4 regions of the Psychrobacillus sp. NPDC096623 genome follow, and region 1 is predicted to be linked to each of the others. Evidence: riboswitches for the same ligand, from Rfam matches in the RefSeq annotation. Region 1 holds a riboswitch; each other region holds the start of a gene.

Region 1 (4,202 bases):
AACCATTTCTGGATCAAGTGCCGATGTTGGTTCATCAAATAACATAACATCTGGCTCCATAGATAGGGCTCTAGCTATCGCAACACGTTGCTTTTGACCACCTGATAATTGCTTTGGTTGAGCATTCACATAATGATCCATCCCTACTACTTTTAAATATTTTAACGCAATCTTTTCAGCATCCTCTTTCGAGCGTTTTAATACTTTTACTTGACCGACGATACAGTTATTCAAAACATTATGGTTATTAAATAAGTTAAACTGTTGGAAAACCATTCCTAACTTTGTACGATAGGCATGAATATCATATTTTTCATCTAAAATATTCTCTCCGTGATAAATGATTTGTCCACCACTAGGTTTTTCTAACAAATTTATACACCGAAGTAAAGTCGACTTTCCTGAACCAGAGGAACCGATGATACAAACAACTTCTCCTTTGTTCACTGAAAAATCTATATCTTTTAGAACCTCATGATTTCCGAAGGATTTACTTAAATGTTGAACTTCGATGACATTATCCATAGATTTCTCCTCCTTCGTTTAATCGATTTTAGCATTTTTAGGCAGCATAAGCTGTGGCGGTGGCTGTCCAATCATACTGTAGTTTTCCGGACCATCTAATTTTCTTTCTATATATCGTAATATTAATGTCACCGTAAATGTCATGATGAAGTACAAAATACACGCTATAAAGAAGGGTTCAAAATATTTGAAGCTGATGCCTGCAACTGTTTTGGTTTGAAAATACAGCTCCGTAACACCAATAACATTTAATACGGAAGTATCTTTAATATTAATAATAAATTGATTGCCTGTTGCTGGTAAAATATTGCGAATTACCTGTGGCAAAACAACGTTCCACATTGTTTGAACATGATTCATACCTATTGCTTGCGCAGACTCAAATTGTCCCTTATCAATAGAAATAACTCCACCTCGGACGATTTCTGCCATATAGGCACCGGTGTTGATCGAAACGATGAATATGGCCGCCAATGTACGGTCCATATCTACACCAAATGCTAATGCAGAGCCATAAAAGATCACCATAGCCTGTACAATCATTGGAGTCCCTCTGAAAAACTCAATATATACAGAGAGTATCAAATTTACTATTTTTAACAAAACCCTTTTTAGTTTTCTTTCTGGCGTGGGAATTGTACGAATAACCCCTGCAAGCAACCCAATAACTGCTCCCAAAATTGTACCTATAATAGAGATTAACAGGGTCATCCCCGCTCCACGAAGGAACATCGGCCAGTTATTTGTAATCATCGAAATAATATACTCCATACTCATACATTTCCCTCCTTTCTTAGAAAATCGGCAGACGCAGCTCAGCAGCGAAGAGCGCTGGAAAACTTGAAGTAAAAGGCACTTTTTACCTTTTCAACAAGTCTGAAGCGATTGACTGCTGGCGTCTTAAGCTAGACAGTTTAGAAAAGCGCAAGCGCCTATGCTTTGGAAGTCAGTCTGTGGTCCTCCGACAAGCGCTGGAAGAATTTCACGTAAAGGCGTCCTTTGCCTTTGCTGAAATTCTGAAGCGACTCAGGCGGGCTAGGCGCTGGAGCTAGACAGATAATTAGTAAAAATTAATATAAAAACCGACTGCAAAAAGATGCAGCCGGTATCACTTCATCCTTATTCCGCTGCAGGTTGGTTATTAATAGCAGCATCCATAATCTCTTGACGCTCTTCCTCCGAAATTTCCGCTAAAATTTTGTTAATTTCCTCAGTTAAATTACTACCTTTTTTCAATCCTACAGCTACTGCTGTATCCTCTTCTGCTGCTTTAAATCCATCTTTAAACTCTACCATTGCGAAGTTTTTGTTTGCAGAAGAAGCACTAATTCCTTCTGGACGCTCTGATACGTAGCCATCAATTACTCCAGATTCTAAAGCTACACGCATCGCGGAGAAATTATCAGATGCCGGTTGCTTTTGTACATCTTTAATTTGATCAATTACACCATAATGCGAAGTATTAAGCTGGCCTGTGATTTTCGCACCACTGAAATCTTGAATAGAAGTAGCTCCTTCAAAAGGACCACCTTTTTTCACAACCATTACAAAGTTCGATGTATAGTAGTTTTCCGAAAAATCGATTGTTTGTTTACGTTCTTCTGTAGGTGACATACCTGCTATAATTGCATCAATTTTACCAGATTGCAACGAAGGAACAAGTCCATCCCATTCCGTTTTGACAATTACTAGTTCCTTCCCTAATCCTTCTGCAAGGCGTTTAGCAATTTCTACATCATATCCACCAGCATACTCTGCATTTCCGTCAATCTTTACTCCGCCATTAGAGTCATCGAGTTGAGTCCAGTTAAAAGGGGCATAACCAGCTTCTAAACCTACTGTAAATGTATCAACAGCTTCCTTAGAATCAGACGAAGATCCTGAGGTTTTTGCATCACTCGCTCCACATGCTGCTAAAAACAATACTAAGCTTGCGAATATCGTTAAAAATATTAATCTCTTTTTCATTCGAATTTCTCCCTTTTTTATTATTGTATGTTCCTCCAACAAAAAAAAGACAACTTGTACAAAAAAAGACCTGAGATGAACTCAGGTCGCAATATGTATAGTTGCCCTAAATCCTCTACTTTTCCCAAATGAGATAGCACACCATTATAAACCGGGATGTTTATAGTGGACAGTCCTGCAATTATTCATTGCAGACCCAGCAAGCAATACCGAGCAATATTACAAACTTCGGCGACATTTCCTTCTCCCTAGCATCATAGCTTCTCAAACTCCACAAAGGACTATTAAATATCGCGCCTCTACCTCACTATACTAAGTGAGGTCGTATTCAATTATGATTCATAGTTTACAATACACATATATTCCTGTCAACTGCTTCCGAATTAATATTTAGCTAGGTATATGTTATAATGATTAGTGGCAATATAAAAAACAAGGAAATTTAATTATTATTGCGTCTTTTCGCATTAATAATTATTTTTTATTAGGAGATGATATTATGGGATCTGTCCAAATTACAGATCACAAAGTAACTGAAGAGATAGACAAAGATTATTCATTAGAGAAGGTGCCCCGTAGCCAAAGAAATATGGGTTGGTTAAGTATAACCAATATTACATTAGGAATAGCCACGGCCATTTTTTACTTTCAAATGGGTAGTGTAATGGCCCTACAATTTGGTGCACTAAATGCTATTATCTCCTCCGTTTACGCAATAATAGTTGCCGGTATACTAGGAACCTTTATTGCCTACTTATCTGCAAAATCTGGTATGAATGTCAATCTATTATCCAGAGGAGGAGGCTTTGGTTATATTGGTGCTTCCTTAACGTCCTTCCTTTACGCGACAAACTTTATTATGTATTGTGCATTTGAAGGTCTCATTTTAGTTTCCGCGGTTCACACCTTCTTCCCTAACCTTCACGAATGGGCATTAATTATTTTCTTCGGGTTTATCGTTATACCTTTAAATTGGTTTGGAATCAAACAGCTAGATAGAATACAAAAGTGGTCATTACCTATATTTGTTGTTTTCTTAATAACAGCGATTGTTCTATCGTTTTATGAGCCTTCTGTATTTGATGGACCATTTTGGACTTATCTACCTGAAGGAGTTCAAGTTGGAGGACAAGCTTTGCTTCTCTGTATAGGAGTTCAACATGGAATAATGGGCCTAACAGCGCTTATAGCATCAGATTATGCACGTTTTCTAAAACCGAAAGATATTAAAATTGGATCTGTTGCAATCGGTTTTGTTCCTCAAATCATCTGTTTCGGGGTTATGGGCGGTCTAGGCATTTGGTTTGGTGTTCGCTTAGGAGAACCAAATCCTGGAGTTTATATAGTCATGCTTCTCGGCATTGGCGGAGCATTATTCACTATGTTAACCCAATTACGTATAAATATTACCAATATATATAGTAGTTCCTTATCTTTATCTAACTTCTTTGAAAACATATTTAAATTTACTCCTGGTCGCCGTTTTTGGGTTGTCGTAAGTGGAATTAGTGCAATAATTCTCATGCTTGGAGGAATTGTTGATCACTTAGATACCGCTATGACGTTTCAAGGTGTATTTTTACTTGCATGGGCAGCAGTATTAGTTACCGATGCATTGGTAGTTAAAAAAGCATTGAAAATTGGTAAGGGTTATTATGAGGATCGCCAAGAGTATTTATACAAATGGAATCCCGTTGGAGTTGTATCTC
Region 2 (4,202 bases), on a different contig from region 1:
CTCTTCATGTGTTTCCCCTAAACCTAACATAAGCGACGATTTTGTTGGAATGCTAGGTTGCATTTCTTTGGCACGACGTAATAATTCTAGGGAACGATCGTATTTTGCTCTTGCACGAACTCTCGGAGTGAGTCTTCGAACCGTTTCGATGTTATGGTTCAGAATATCAGGTTTTGCATCCATAATATTGCGGATATTTTGCTCAATACCGCCCATATCAGAAGGTAAAACTTCTATGGAAGTAAAAGGATTTTTGCGTCGAATCGCACGAATCGTTTCAGCAAAAACTTCAGAACCCCCATCTTTTAAATCATCCCTCGCAACTGCTGTTACGACAACATGTTTTAAATTCATAATAACAACCGAATCTGCAACTCTTTCTGGTTCTGCCAAGTCTAATTCGTTAGGTAGTCCAGTTTTTACTGCACAAAAACGACATGCACGTGTGCAAACTGCCCCTAAAATCATAAATGTAGCTGTTCTTCGCGAACCCCAGCACTCATGTATATTTGGACATTTAGCTTCCTCACATACGGTATTTAAATTATTTTCACGCATTAACTTTTTTAAACCTTTGTATTCATCGTTCGTGTTTAACTTAATTTTTAACCAATCTGGTTTTCTTTGGTACTCTGTTTTCGTTGGTTTACACGATGTCACTTTTGCTCGACCCCATTCTAAATAAACTAACTACACTGTTGTCAATGTAACATAATATTTAGTTGGAAACAACCATACAAAAACACAGATTACCTATATAAGATTAATTAAACTGCTCGTTTACTATTAATACTCCAAACCACAAAAAATACGATAAGAATGACAATAACACTTACAAATCCAATCATAACTGAGCCTGTTAATCCTAAAACTAGATAACCGATTGCCGCAATAACTGCACTAATAATAGCATATGGAAGCTGAGTTATTACGTGGTCTATTACGTTTACCCCCGCTCCAGTTGCTGACATGATTGTTGTATCGGAAATAGGCGAGCAATGATCTCCAAAAACGGCTCCAGCTAAAACGGCAGCTAAAACAGGAAGTAATAATTCTGGCTCTACCACCATAATGATGCTTGCACCGATCGGTAATAAAATACCAAACGATCCCCATGAGGAACCTGTTGCGAACGCCATAAAAGCTGTTAAAACAAATAGTAAAAATGGAATTACACCAACCGGAATATTATTATCTGTCACAAGCTTAGCTAAATATTCACCAGTTCCGAGTGCGTTTATCAAAAATGAAAGAGACCAAGCAAATATCAAAATAAAAATAGCAGGTAACATCGAGTTTATACCAGAAATAACAGCTTTTCCGATTAATCCAGCATTAGCTTTTGGATTTCTTTTAAATTGCCGAGTATATAATAATATAGCTAAAACAGTCGACACTAATCCACCTATAAATAGAGAGAATGGAACATCTGTGTTCTCAAAAACAACAAATATATTCATCACCTTTCCAGAAGCCTGGTAACCTGTCCAAAACATCGAAAATAATGTTACAACTATTAATGAGAAAATCGGTAAGATTAAATCATTTACTTTCCCATAATTATTTTCCGGGAAATTACCTTGTAAATCACCTGGATTTGATTTATTTGGATCAAAAAGCACACCAGTTTCTTTTGCAAGTTTTTCATGCTTTTTCATCGGACCTAAGTCATTTTCTGTCCATGCAGTAAAAAATACCATCGCAAGCGCAGCAATCACATAGAAGTTCATCGGAGCCATTAACATAAATGCCTCAAGTGGCGTATAGTCTGTAATAGCATATGTAGCAAAAATAACCCCTAGCTGACTTATTAAGAACGCTCCCCAACTAGAAACTGGAGAAACTACACAAATCGGTGCCGATGTAGAGTCAATAAAATAAGCTAGTTTTGCACGAGATACTCGATGAGAATCAGTGATTGGACGGGCAATCTGTCCAACAGCAAGTGCATTAAAATAATCGTCTACAAAAATAATAATTCCTAAAAATGCTGTTAATAGCTTTGAGCCACGATTTGTTTTTATACGCTTAACTGCCCATGCTGCAAAAGCCGTGCTTCCACCTGATAAACTAACAATCGCAGTAATAACTCCAAGCATTAATATGAACAGCAATATATAAATATTATACAAATTCCATCCATTATCCCAGAATGACGTGAGAAAGGAATCCCAAAGAATGACGAATGAATCAATTGGTGAAAAGCTTTCTACTAACAAAGCTGCAGAAACAATTCCAACCCCCAATGATAATAAAACTCTTTTTGTCACTAGCACCATTACAATTGCTAAAAGTGGTGGTAAAATCGAAAATATTGTATTTTCCAAAGCAAGTCCTCCCAAATATAAAAAGCCAACCTAATATATATACATAGGTTGGCTTTTAGTTAAAATTTTAAGCATAATTTTATACTCTGTAGCTCTCCATTTATACATCTGTATAAACGACAGTGTTATTTCTGTTCAAAATAACCCCAACTAGAATTGACTTGACAATCAACATCTAATTTCGGCAAAACTTCCTTCCGTTTACAATCACAGTTGTCATTCTCCTGTAAACTACTCTTAAGTTATGCGGCCTCTACCTATTCTTATTCATTTCTACTAGTATAACAGTAAATACTATGTTTTGAAGGTTTTTTATTTTTCTGGTAATGGAAGTGGAACTTCTATGGATGGAGCTGCATCCCCGTCGCCACCTGTGTATATATAAGGAACCTGACCTTGCACAATCCCCATTGCAACAGGAATACTCTGTTCAACTGTACTCATTTTACTAGCTAAAGGTACGATTATTTGTACATTTACTTTGATATGGATATTGATTTCAACATAAGCATTATTAATTCCAAATTTAGTTATCGAAGACGTGACATTCGATTGTACATTACCGATGACGTGAAAGCGTATAGGTATTTTCGGGCCTAAGTTACCAATGATGGGAATATTCATCGCTTGCCCCATAGGAACGAAAAATACGATTCCACCTTGGTCTTCCATCGTTTGTTTGTCATATTCAATATCATCCAAATATGGAAGGCTAGACAAATTCCCCTGCTCTGCTTGCTCCAAATGAGATTGAACTAAGCTATTTGTATCAGCAAGTATTCGATTAATGATTTCTGTATTGAATCGAGTTGTTACCATGTTTGTACTATCAGACGGTACTTCTTCAATTATTTCATTGACATCCAGTGCATTTGCAATCCTTGAGTTAATCGCTTTGCTAATTACCATGGATGCTATTTTATTTGTTTGGACTTCTGCATATCTTAGGTACGTAGGAGTCAGTTGCTCATTAATATAATAAATGATGCCTGCAATTGATAACATAAAACATGTTAAAAAAATAGCTAACTTGCGTTGACTAGTGAAAATAGCAAATCGTTTTTTCCTTTTTTGATAGAACAAAAACAATCCTCCTACTTACTACTTATGTAAGGAGGAGGATTTTCATGACTCATATTCAAATTTTTCACGTTGTCCATACCATTTCACAATATCTCGAATCATCTCTGGCATAAAATATTGTTTTTGAGCAAATTTTAATGAAGGAAAAAAGTAACCAAATGTAAACATATCTAACGTTGCTAATGTATAAACTTTTTCCAATTCAAGAGGTGTTGCTTTGATTAGCACCGTCCCATCTTCTAGCTCTTGAAGCTGTTCGTATAATATTGCTCCAAGATAATTACCTCTAAATCCTAGTCCTTTTACTTCAAGCTTTGGCCATTTTTCATTTTTTCCTGTACGAATAACCTCAAGTAACTCTGCACCAGTTAATGTAATGACACACGGATTAATTGGATGAGGTAAACACTGATGTAAGTCCCTCGCAGTAATTGGTCCCTGCTGAAGGTCTTTTAAAAAGATACCAGCCGGGAACATTGCGCAGTCAGCATTAGTGAAAGAAAGCAGTGCTTTTCCGAAGAAATGAGATAAATCGGATTCCATGAACCATTCCTTCTTTAGTGCGGAAGGATTGTAAAAAACAATTCTAGACATTTCAGCTATACCTTCATTTTCCCAAATTAACTGTTGTTCATCGGCATCGGCTGGATTCGGTAGGGATTCTGCACGAAATAATTCTGCTTTTTTCGATTGAATCCCTCTTGCTACATGGTCAAATTCCATTGTAACAAGTCCAACATTCATTCCGTATTTACCTGTAGCGGCTTGCAAGGAGCTCCCTATCACCTTGCC
Region 3 (4,202 bases), on a different contig from region 1:
AACATGAAAAAGATATTTTATATTGGGCTGGAAAAGATTTAGCTCGTAAATTCCCCCTCTATTCGATGGAAGAAGCCGTTACGTTTTTCAATGAAGCCGGATGGGGTACATTACATTTAGAAAAAACGACAAAAGATTCGGCTTTTTATACATTAAGTACATATAATCTACCTCAGAGTGGACAAAGTAGAAGTCATCGATTAGAAGCAGGTTTTTTAGCTGAACAGCAGCAGAAGCTTAGTGGCTTTTTGACTGAATGTTATGATGAAGAAGTTAAAAAGAATGGCATCGTATCCTTACAAATAAAATGGGATTCTAAAACAAAAGGGTAATAGGATAGTCAATCGCTGACTTTTCCTATTACCTTTTTTTCAAAAGATATTATTTAAGATAATCCCTAGATACCGGCTCTTGATAATTAAACAAAAGAATATCGCTTTGATTTCCGCTCCAGGCGGACGCCTTCCGCTACATTCAATAAAATGTGTAGTACTTCACTTTAATCTAGAACAAAGTGTATCGCTTACATGACGAGTTGAATTATCAAAAAACGGACTCGAGCCATGGTTCCGGAAAGAGTCCACCCTAACGGAAAACAACTGTAGTGGTAATCAAATAAAAAGCCCTGAAAACTTTATTCTTCATAAAATTTTCAAAGGTTGGTTATAGTTTAAACTGATTGATGGGTTAACGAAAGATTGAATTCGTCATGCAGGGCATTGGCCGCTTCAATCATATGCTGCTGTGGCACTACAACGGACACTTTTATCTCTGATGTACTCACCATTTTCACCGGAATATTTTCAATTCTTAAACGGTCAAACATTTGAGCAGCTACCCCTGGGTTCGATACCATTCCAGAACCTACTATAGAAACCTTAGCTAGACCTACTTCAAAATCAGCGAAGGTAAAGCCAAGTTCTTGTTTATGTGTTTCTAAAACTTTGATCGCTTCAGCCAAAGACTCCTTCTTAATCGAAAATGAAACTGCCGGTTTTACTCCATCTACTATCGACTGAACAATAATATCCACATTTATATGATTTGCAGCTAGTGTTGTGAAAATAGAGGCTAATGAACCATTAAATGGCACCTCATATTCTATAGTTAATCGAACGATATCGGATTCAAATGCAATCCCACGAACTACTAAATTATTTTCCACATCTACTTCCTCCTTCAAAATCGTTCCTTCTCCATCTTTATAGCTTGGACGTACACGCAATGGAACTTTATAGTTTTTAGCAAATTCAACTGCCCGTGGATGTAATACACCTGCGCCTAAATTAGCAAGTTCGAGCATTTCGTCATATTCCAGCTGTTCAAGTTTACGAGCATTCTCAATATAGCGCGGATCTGATGTGTATATACCATCAACATCGGTGTAAATATCGCAAGTTTCCGCTTGGATGGAAGCAGCAATTGCAACAGCTGTTGTATCAGATCCACCTCTGCCAAGTGTGGTAATTTCACCATTTTCGGATATCCCCTGGAAGCCTGCTACAATTACTACTTTGTTCGAAGCGAGTAAATCATCAATTTTAGATGGATTCAACTTCAATATTTTCGCATTTCTATGCACATCATCAGTCACTAGACCTGCTTGAGCACCTGTTAGAGAAATGGCATCTATCCCTAATGCATTTAACTTAATAGCAAGTAAAGCCATCGTAATTTGCTCTCCATTGGACAAAAGCATGTCCATTTCTCGTTTTGATGGAGATTCCGCTAATCCGTATGCTAGGTTCGACAATTCGTCAGTTGTTTTACCCATTGCCGATACAACAACGACTACATCATTCCCTTTTTCCTTTTCATCTTTAATTCGAGTAGCAACATTTGCAATTTTTTCTGTTGATTCAACAGAAGTACCGCCAAACTTCATTACAATTTTAGTCATGAACATCCGCTCCCTAATTTCTCTGTAAGGATTAAAAAATGCTTTCCACATATTGTGAAAAGCATTCGTCTCATACACGGTCTAAAAAATCTGCCCATGAGAGATAGCCCTCCAGAATATAAATTCTGACAATCCTACATCTCTTAAATGCAGAACCAACAATAGAATAGGAAAAGCTATTCTATGTTTCGGCGAAAAACCCTTTCCACAGCCATTCTCGGAACTTTCCTTCCTCCTGCTGAGTACTGATGTTTTATCGCACCTCTATCTTCACTGTAAATATAGTGAATATAAAATTACGCCTCGGAGTAATTGCGTGCAGATTTTGAATTGCGCTTACGCAATTAACTCCCTTCAAAATCTGTGACATCCGCCGGAGGCTTAACTTGAATCAACAATTCCTATGTGTCCATTTGCAACATTCTTTTATTGATTCAAGTTAAATTGAATTAACTTTAACATACGATTATTCAGAAGACAATAATTTTTTCTGAAAATGATTAATCACAATCTCTGCCTGCTTACTCGGAAGACCAGCTTCTATGAGCTCTTCTTTACTGGCTGCTTGAATTTTCTTTAACGACCCAAAATGCTTTAAAAGTATTTTTTTCCGTTGAGGGCCGATACCTTCTATACCATCTAGCGAAGATGCAATCGTATGTTTTCCACGCTGCTGTCTGTGGAAAGTAATAGCAAAACGATGAACTTCATCCTGTATTCTTTGCAGCAGATAAAAACCTTCACTCGTCCGCTTCATAGGTATTAACTCCAAAGGATCGCCGTATATAAGCTGAGAGGTTTGATGCTTACCATCTTTTGCCAGACCTGCAATTGGAATATCTAACCCTAGTTCATCCTCTATAATTTCGCGTGCAGCTTCAATTTGTCCTTTCCCACCATCAATAATGACCAAATCAGGCAGGGGCAAATTCTCCTTCAGTACACGAGTGTATCTTCTACGTACAACTTCTCGCATTGCTCCGTAATCATCATGTTTCGCTGCTGTTTTTGTTTTATATTTTCGATAATCCTTTTTACTGGCTTTGCCGTCAATAAAAACTACCATCGCAGAAACCGCATCAGTGCCATGGATATGCGAGTTATCAAAAGCTTCAATACGCATAGGAGGAGCAATTCCCATTGAATCTCCCAGCTGCTCTACTGCACCAATTGTCCGTTCCTCTTGTCTTTCAATCAAATGGAACTTCTCAGAAAGCGCTATTTTAGCATTTTTTTCAGCTAATTCGACTAGATTTTTCTTCGTTCCTCTTTGCGGAACGAAAACCTTCATTTCTAGAAGTTTTGAAGCCAAATCGATGTCCGTAGTCAAAGGAACATAAATTTCTTTTGGCTTAATATGCTCTGACTTCGCATAAAATTGGCCTAAAAATGTTAGAAACTCCTCTTCAGGATCACGGAATAGAGGAAACAATGAAACGTCTCTTTCAATAAGCTTCCCTTGTCTTATAAAAAATACTTGAACACACATCCAACCTTTGTCTACATGCCAACCAAAAATATCTCTGCTTGTAAAATCATTCATCGTCATTTTTTGCTTTTCCATAACCTGTTCTATATGTGAAATTTGATCTCGATACTCTTTTGCCCGTTCAAATTCAAGTGCTTCTGCAGCTGCATTCATTTTTGCTACCAATTCTTTTTTCACTTGTGTGTGACCGCCATTCAAGAAGCTAATTATTTCTTGAATGATTGAATCATAAACATTCTCTTCAATTTTTTTCACACACGGAGCTAGACATTGACCCATATGATAGTAGAGGCAAACTCGATTTGGCATTTTATGACATTTACGAAGTGGATATAAACGATCTAGAAGTTTTTTCGTTTCATGAGCTGCATGTGAATTCGGATAAGGACCAAAATATTTCCCTTTATCTTTTTTAACCTGTCTCGTAATGATCAATCGTGGATCTTTTTCAGCAGTAATTTTAATATATGGATACGTTTTATCATCTTTTAACATAATGTTATATTTGGGATCATGCTTTTTAATAAGATGAAGCTCTAATATTAAAGCTTCCAGCTCAGATGATGTGACGATATATTCAAAGTCAACAATTTCTTGCACTAATCGAAGTGTTTTTCCATCGTGTGCACCTTTAAAATAAGAGCGTACACGATTTTTCAATATCTTCGCTTTGCCGACGTAGATAATAGTTCCTTGCCGGTCTTTCATTAAGTAACATCCTGGCTCATCTGGTAAGATGGCACATTTTTGTTCGATCAATTCATTCATATTATCACCTGTTTAAAAAAACCGGGCACTATGGAGCACCCGGTT
Region 4 (4,202 bases), on a different contig from region 1:
AGCGAGTAAAGTTACCTTGAAGACGAGTAGCAAGGTCCTTCCGAGAGTATCAACTTTCTGAAAGCGAGTATTCAATGACTGAGCGAAAGTAACTTAAGCAATATACATTTTATGTCCGCCTAAAATTCTCCGTATCAGGAGTTCTCTCTTTTTTTCACTTCACTCATTAAGTAATCGACGAAAAGTTCGTCTCTAACTAAAGCTGCCTCGTAGTTCCGCTTTAAGAAACGCTCCCCTTCTTCAAAGCTAGTAAAGGTTTTTTCGATTGCTACTTTATCTTTTTCCAGAATCCAATCGACCCCATTTTTAGAATATAAGATGAACGTTTCATTATTTCTATTTTTATAAAACGAACCAAAGGATGATTGTTTCAAATTATATTGATTTCTTTTTGCATCTTCCAAAATCGGTGACAGGTGGAATGTGTCCAAAACAAATAACTTATAGGCTTCCTCTGTTAAATTACAGCCAGATGCTTTTTGATGCCCCCCACCGCCAAACTGTCCAGCAATTTTAGATACATCGATATGGTCATAAATTGTACGAAGAGAGATTCTTTTCCCTCCCATAATTACAATTGCTATATAGTCGAGATGCGGATTTTCTTTACCTAGTTCATTGCCAAGCTCTGAATGATACGTTTCTGCATATACAACACCAGCTAAATGTTCTCCTACTTTCGCCTGGACAATCTCTTTTTTCTTTCTGCGAATATAGCGGTCAATCTTGTCTTCTTCCATAAGTAATATTTTCTTTTCAAATTCATCAAAATTGAAGGTCTCACTAGTACGGAGACGCTCTAACATCTTTTCTTCAAATTCTTCTATAGCTATTAAATAGAAAAGGGAATTTAGTGAATGGGCACGCTTGTTTCCGTTCTTCTCCCATTCCCATGTATCATACTGTCTAACTAACTCTACAAACTCCGAAAGCGCAGCAGTTGGTTTCAACAGTTCATTATTAACAAGATATTCATATAATAATGAAGTAGCGGAGGTTAATTTTCCTTCAGAGTTTTCTACTGAAATATAACCCCAGTCATAATCATTAAAATGGAGAGCAGATTTGTGATGGTCAATTAATTGGAGCTTTCCTTTTGCATTGTAAAAATCATTTAACTTTTTTTCATTCTCTTCGTTTGGAGTCAAATCCGTTATAAATAAAAACGTATCCGGCTCATCATTTTCTAAAAAATATTCAATCTCTCGATTAAGTGAAGAAATCGAATTATAGCGCACCTTCACTTGCTCACCAAAAGCAAGCTTTGCTAAGATGCCACATCCGACGCCATCTAAATCATTATGAGACAATAATTTATACATCCTTTTCACCTCTAGTATAGTATGGTTATTTCGTGAGAAACTTATTATTAGAACTTACCTCTAATAGCTTTATATTTATTTTACATGTAATCTGTTGCAATAGTAGGAAAAACCATGTATTATTTTAGTAATTAAATATTCTCTTATTTCAAATACATTTGAAGTAAGGATAGAGGCGCAAAAACCATCAGTACACTTTTGGAGGAGAATGAGATCCTGTGACATTTGTGGAAAGGGGAATTTGCCGAAGTTGAAAGAATCTCATTTTTCTTGAAGCTGGTTCTGTTGTTGAACAAACACTGGATTGTCATATAGGAGACTATATGGAGGGCTATCTTACGCACAGAAATATTACTTTATTTCTATTGCAGCAACGAGCCCTCGTTGTTGCTTTTTTGCGTCTACTGAAAAATGCCCTTCTCCCTGAATTTTTAATAATAAATTATAGGATGTGGAGAAGTTATGAATTTTGGACAAATATTAACGGCAATGGTGACTCCTTTTGATCATAACGAAGAGATTGACTTTCCAGCTACACGAAACTTAATAAATTACTTAATCGATAATGGAACAGAAGGATTAGTTGTATCTGGTACAACTGGAGAGTCTCCGACATTAACGGAGGAAGAAAAAGTTCAATTGTTTAAATTTACTGTGGAGGTTGTGAATGGAAGAGTTCCTGTAATTGCTGGAACTGGCTCGTATAATACAAAAGCGTCCATCGAGCTAACAAAACGTGCAACTGATGCAGGTGTCGATGGTATTATGCTAGTTGTTCCTTATTACAACAAGCCATCACAAGAAGGCATGTACCAGCATTTCAAAGCAATTGCAGCAGCTACATCCCTGCCGATTATGCTATACAATATTCCAGGTCGTAGTGTAGTCAATATGACGGTTGATACAGTAATCCGCCTGTCTCAAATACCTAATATCGTATCGATAAAGGAAGCTAGCGGCAACTTAGATACAATGGCTGAAATCATCAGCAATACACGCGAAGACTTTTCCCTCTATAGCGGCGACGATGGGTTAACAATTCCAGTACTATCGATTGGAGGTGCAGGTGTCATTTCCGTAGCATCTCATGTTATCGGAAACGAAATGCAAGCGATGATTGCAAAATTCAACAGTGGCAATATAAAAGAGGCTGCTAGTGATCACCGCACGTTATTACCGATTATGAAGGCATTATTTGCTGCACCAAACCCGACACCTGTAAAAACTGCTTTAAATTTAAAAGGAATTCCTGTAGGTGGTGTACGCCTACCAATGATTCCATTAAACGCCGAGGAGCTTAGCACATTGCAAAATGTATTATCTTCACATTTAGAAACAGTCTCATTATAAGAAAAAAGAGCGAATTCGATCTACACCAGAATTCGCTCTTTTTTTACTTGGCTCTCTTTAAAGAAAAGGTTTATGTCGCAAGTGATATTCATTTAATACACGAAAATCCTACTTTTAACTACAGACTTCCTAATGATATGAGAAACTTCATAAAACTGCGACCTATAACTTAATTTTATGAACCAACGGCAGCGTTGTTCCAGGAAGGGATTGACGTCCTAATTGTTGAATTTATTATATGGGGACAAGTTAGTCTAAGATAAGATTGGGATTTTTTATTTCACATTTTACTCATACAGTGATGTAAATGGTTTGTTTATCAGTTGAAAGAACAAATGCGCAAGCGACTATGTTAGCTCTGAAAAGCCATGAAAGAATTACAATAAAGGCGATCTTTTCCTTTATTCACTAGTCGGACATAAGCAGTTAGATTAAATCTATAATTGAATTGAAAAACTAAAAATCAAAAACAGACAGGGGTTAGTAAAAATGATAAAAGGTTTTGGAGGAATATTTTGGAGAACTAAGAATATGGAAGTTATAAAAAAATGGTACAGTGAAGTACTAAAGATTGAAGAAATAGAAAGCTGGAATGGGACAGTTATTAAACCTCAATTAGGAAATGAGACTATCTTTTCTTTTTTTACAGAGAATGACAGTTACTTTCCAACTGAACAACAAGTGATGTTAAATTTTCAAGTACATGATTTGAACGAGACTATCAAACATCTTGAAGACATTGGTGTACCACTTGAAAAGGAAAAAGAGATTAGCGAATATGGAAAGTTTATTTGGATTAAAGATCCTGAAGGTCGACTGATGGAGCTTTGGGAGAAATAGAGGATTTTAAGGATTGGAAAAACTAAAAAAGACAAAAAAATGAGCTCGGATATTCTTCTCCAAGCTCATTTTTCATAATAGTAGTTCATTAAACTTTAACCTCTATATTTCACCGCTAGACCTTTTAAGAATTTGCGGGCGAAATTATCCCCGCATTCTTTATAATTACGGTGACCAGGCTTTCGTAAAATGGCGCCTAGTTCCCCTTTTGAAACAGCGATACCACCATCATCTAAAATATCTAGCATATCCTCTGTTGTTAATTGCAGTGCTACCTTGAGCTTCTTCAATAGCATATTATTCACATGGTCCTTCTGCTGCTCAGTTAGCTCAGGACTAGCTGGCTGCTCTGGTTTAGGATCCTGTTTTCCTCTTTTATAAGTGATGTGACCATTCAAAAATGACTCCAGCATTTTATTATTACACTTCATATGGTTGTCATCATCCACTACTTCTTCATCGCCATCATCTTCTTTTGATTTCGTAAGAATTTTGAGTACCTCTTCCTTTGTGACTTCCACGCCACCAAGTTTAAAAATCTCTACCATGTCCTTATTTTTAATATCTAAGGCATATCTCAATCTGATTAATATATCATTATTCTCCATTTAAAAGCCTCCTATAATTATTATTAGAATAGCACTTCTTCTATAATTTGAGCTAGTATTAAAAAACTGGAGAAGAAAATTT

Evidence for each region. Region 1 has a riboswitch for lysine ahead of ACIQX2_RS17065 (transporter substrate-binding domain-containing protein). Riboswitches for the same ligand answer to the same signal wherever they lie in the genome.
Region 2: linked by a shared signal. The riboswitch ahead of ACIQX2_RS13860 (Na+/H+ antiporter NhaC family protein) and the one ahead of ACIQX2_RS17065 (transporter substrate-binding domain-containing protein) in region 1 are both predicted to bind lysine.
Region 3: linked by a shared signal. The riboswitch ahead of ACIQX2_RS11065 (aspartate kinase) and the one ahead of ACIQX2_RS17065 (transporter substrate-binding domain-containing protein) in region 1 are both predicted to bind lysine.
Region 4: linked by a shared signal. The riboswitch ahead of dapA (4-hydroxy-tetrahydrodipicolinate synthase) and the one ahead of ACIQX2_RS17065 (transporter substrate-binding domain-containing protein) in region 1 are both predicted to bind lysine.

The regions. Positions count from the first base shown of each region.
Region 1 covers NZ_JBIWER010000007.1:138,555-142,756, forward strand. Annotated here, with positions in the region: gene ACIQX2_RS17055 (amino acid ABC transporter ATP-binding protein) at 1-525, opposite strand, end outside; gene ACIQX2_RS17060 (amino acid ABC transporter permease) at 544-1,302, opposite strand; gene ACIQX2_RS17065 (transporter substrate-binding domain-containing protein) at 1,645-2,493, opposite strand; lysine riboswitch at 2,620-2,803, opposite strand; gene ACIQX2_RS17070 (purine-cytosine permease family protein) at 2,993-4,202, shown strand, end outside.
Region 2 covers NZ_JBIWER010000005.1:39,184-43,385, forward strand. Annotated here, with positions in the region: gene lipA (lipoyl synthase) at 1-660, opposite strand, end outside; gene ACIQX2_RS13860 (Na+/H+ antiporter NhaC family protein) at 768-2,327, opposite strand; lysine riboswitch at 2,409-2,591, opposite strand; gene yunB (sporulation protein YunB) at 2,640-3,410, opposite strand; gene ACIQX2_RS13870 (bifunctional metallophosphatase/5'-nucleotidase) at 3,453-4,202, opposite strand, start outside.
Region 3 covers NZ_JBIWER010000003.1:314,246-318,447, forward strand. Annotated here, with positions in the region: gene ACIQX2_RS11060 (YslB family protein) at 1-332, shown strand, start outside; gene ACIQX2_RS11065 (aspartate kinase) at 671-1,900, opposite strand; lysine riboswitch at 1,997-2,175, opposite strand; gene uvrC (excinuclease ABC subunit UvrC) at 2,367-4,157, opposite strand.
Region 4 covers NZ_JBIWER010000008.1:109,689-113,890, forward strand. Annotated here, with positions in the region: gene ACIQX2_RS17975 (DHH family phosphoesterase) at 135-1,322, opposite strand; lysine riboswitch at 1,485-1,664, shown strand; gene dapA (4-hydroxy-tetrahydrodipicolinate synthase) at 1,785-2,672, shown strand; gene ACIQX2_RS17985 (VOC family protein) at 3,162-3,512, shown strand; gene ACIQX2_RS17990 (YehS family protein) at 3,608-4,120, opposite strand.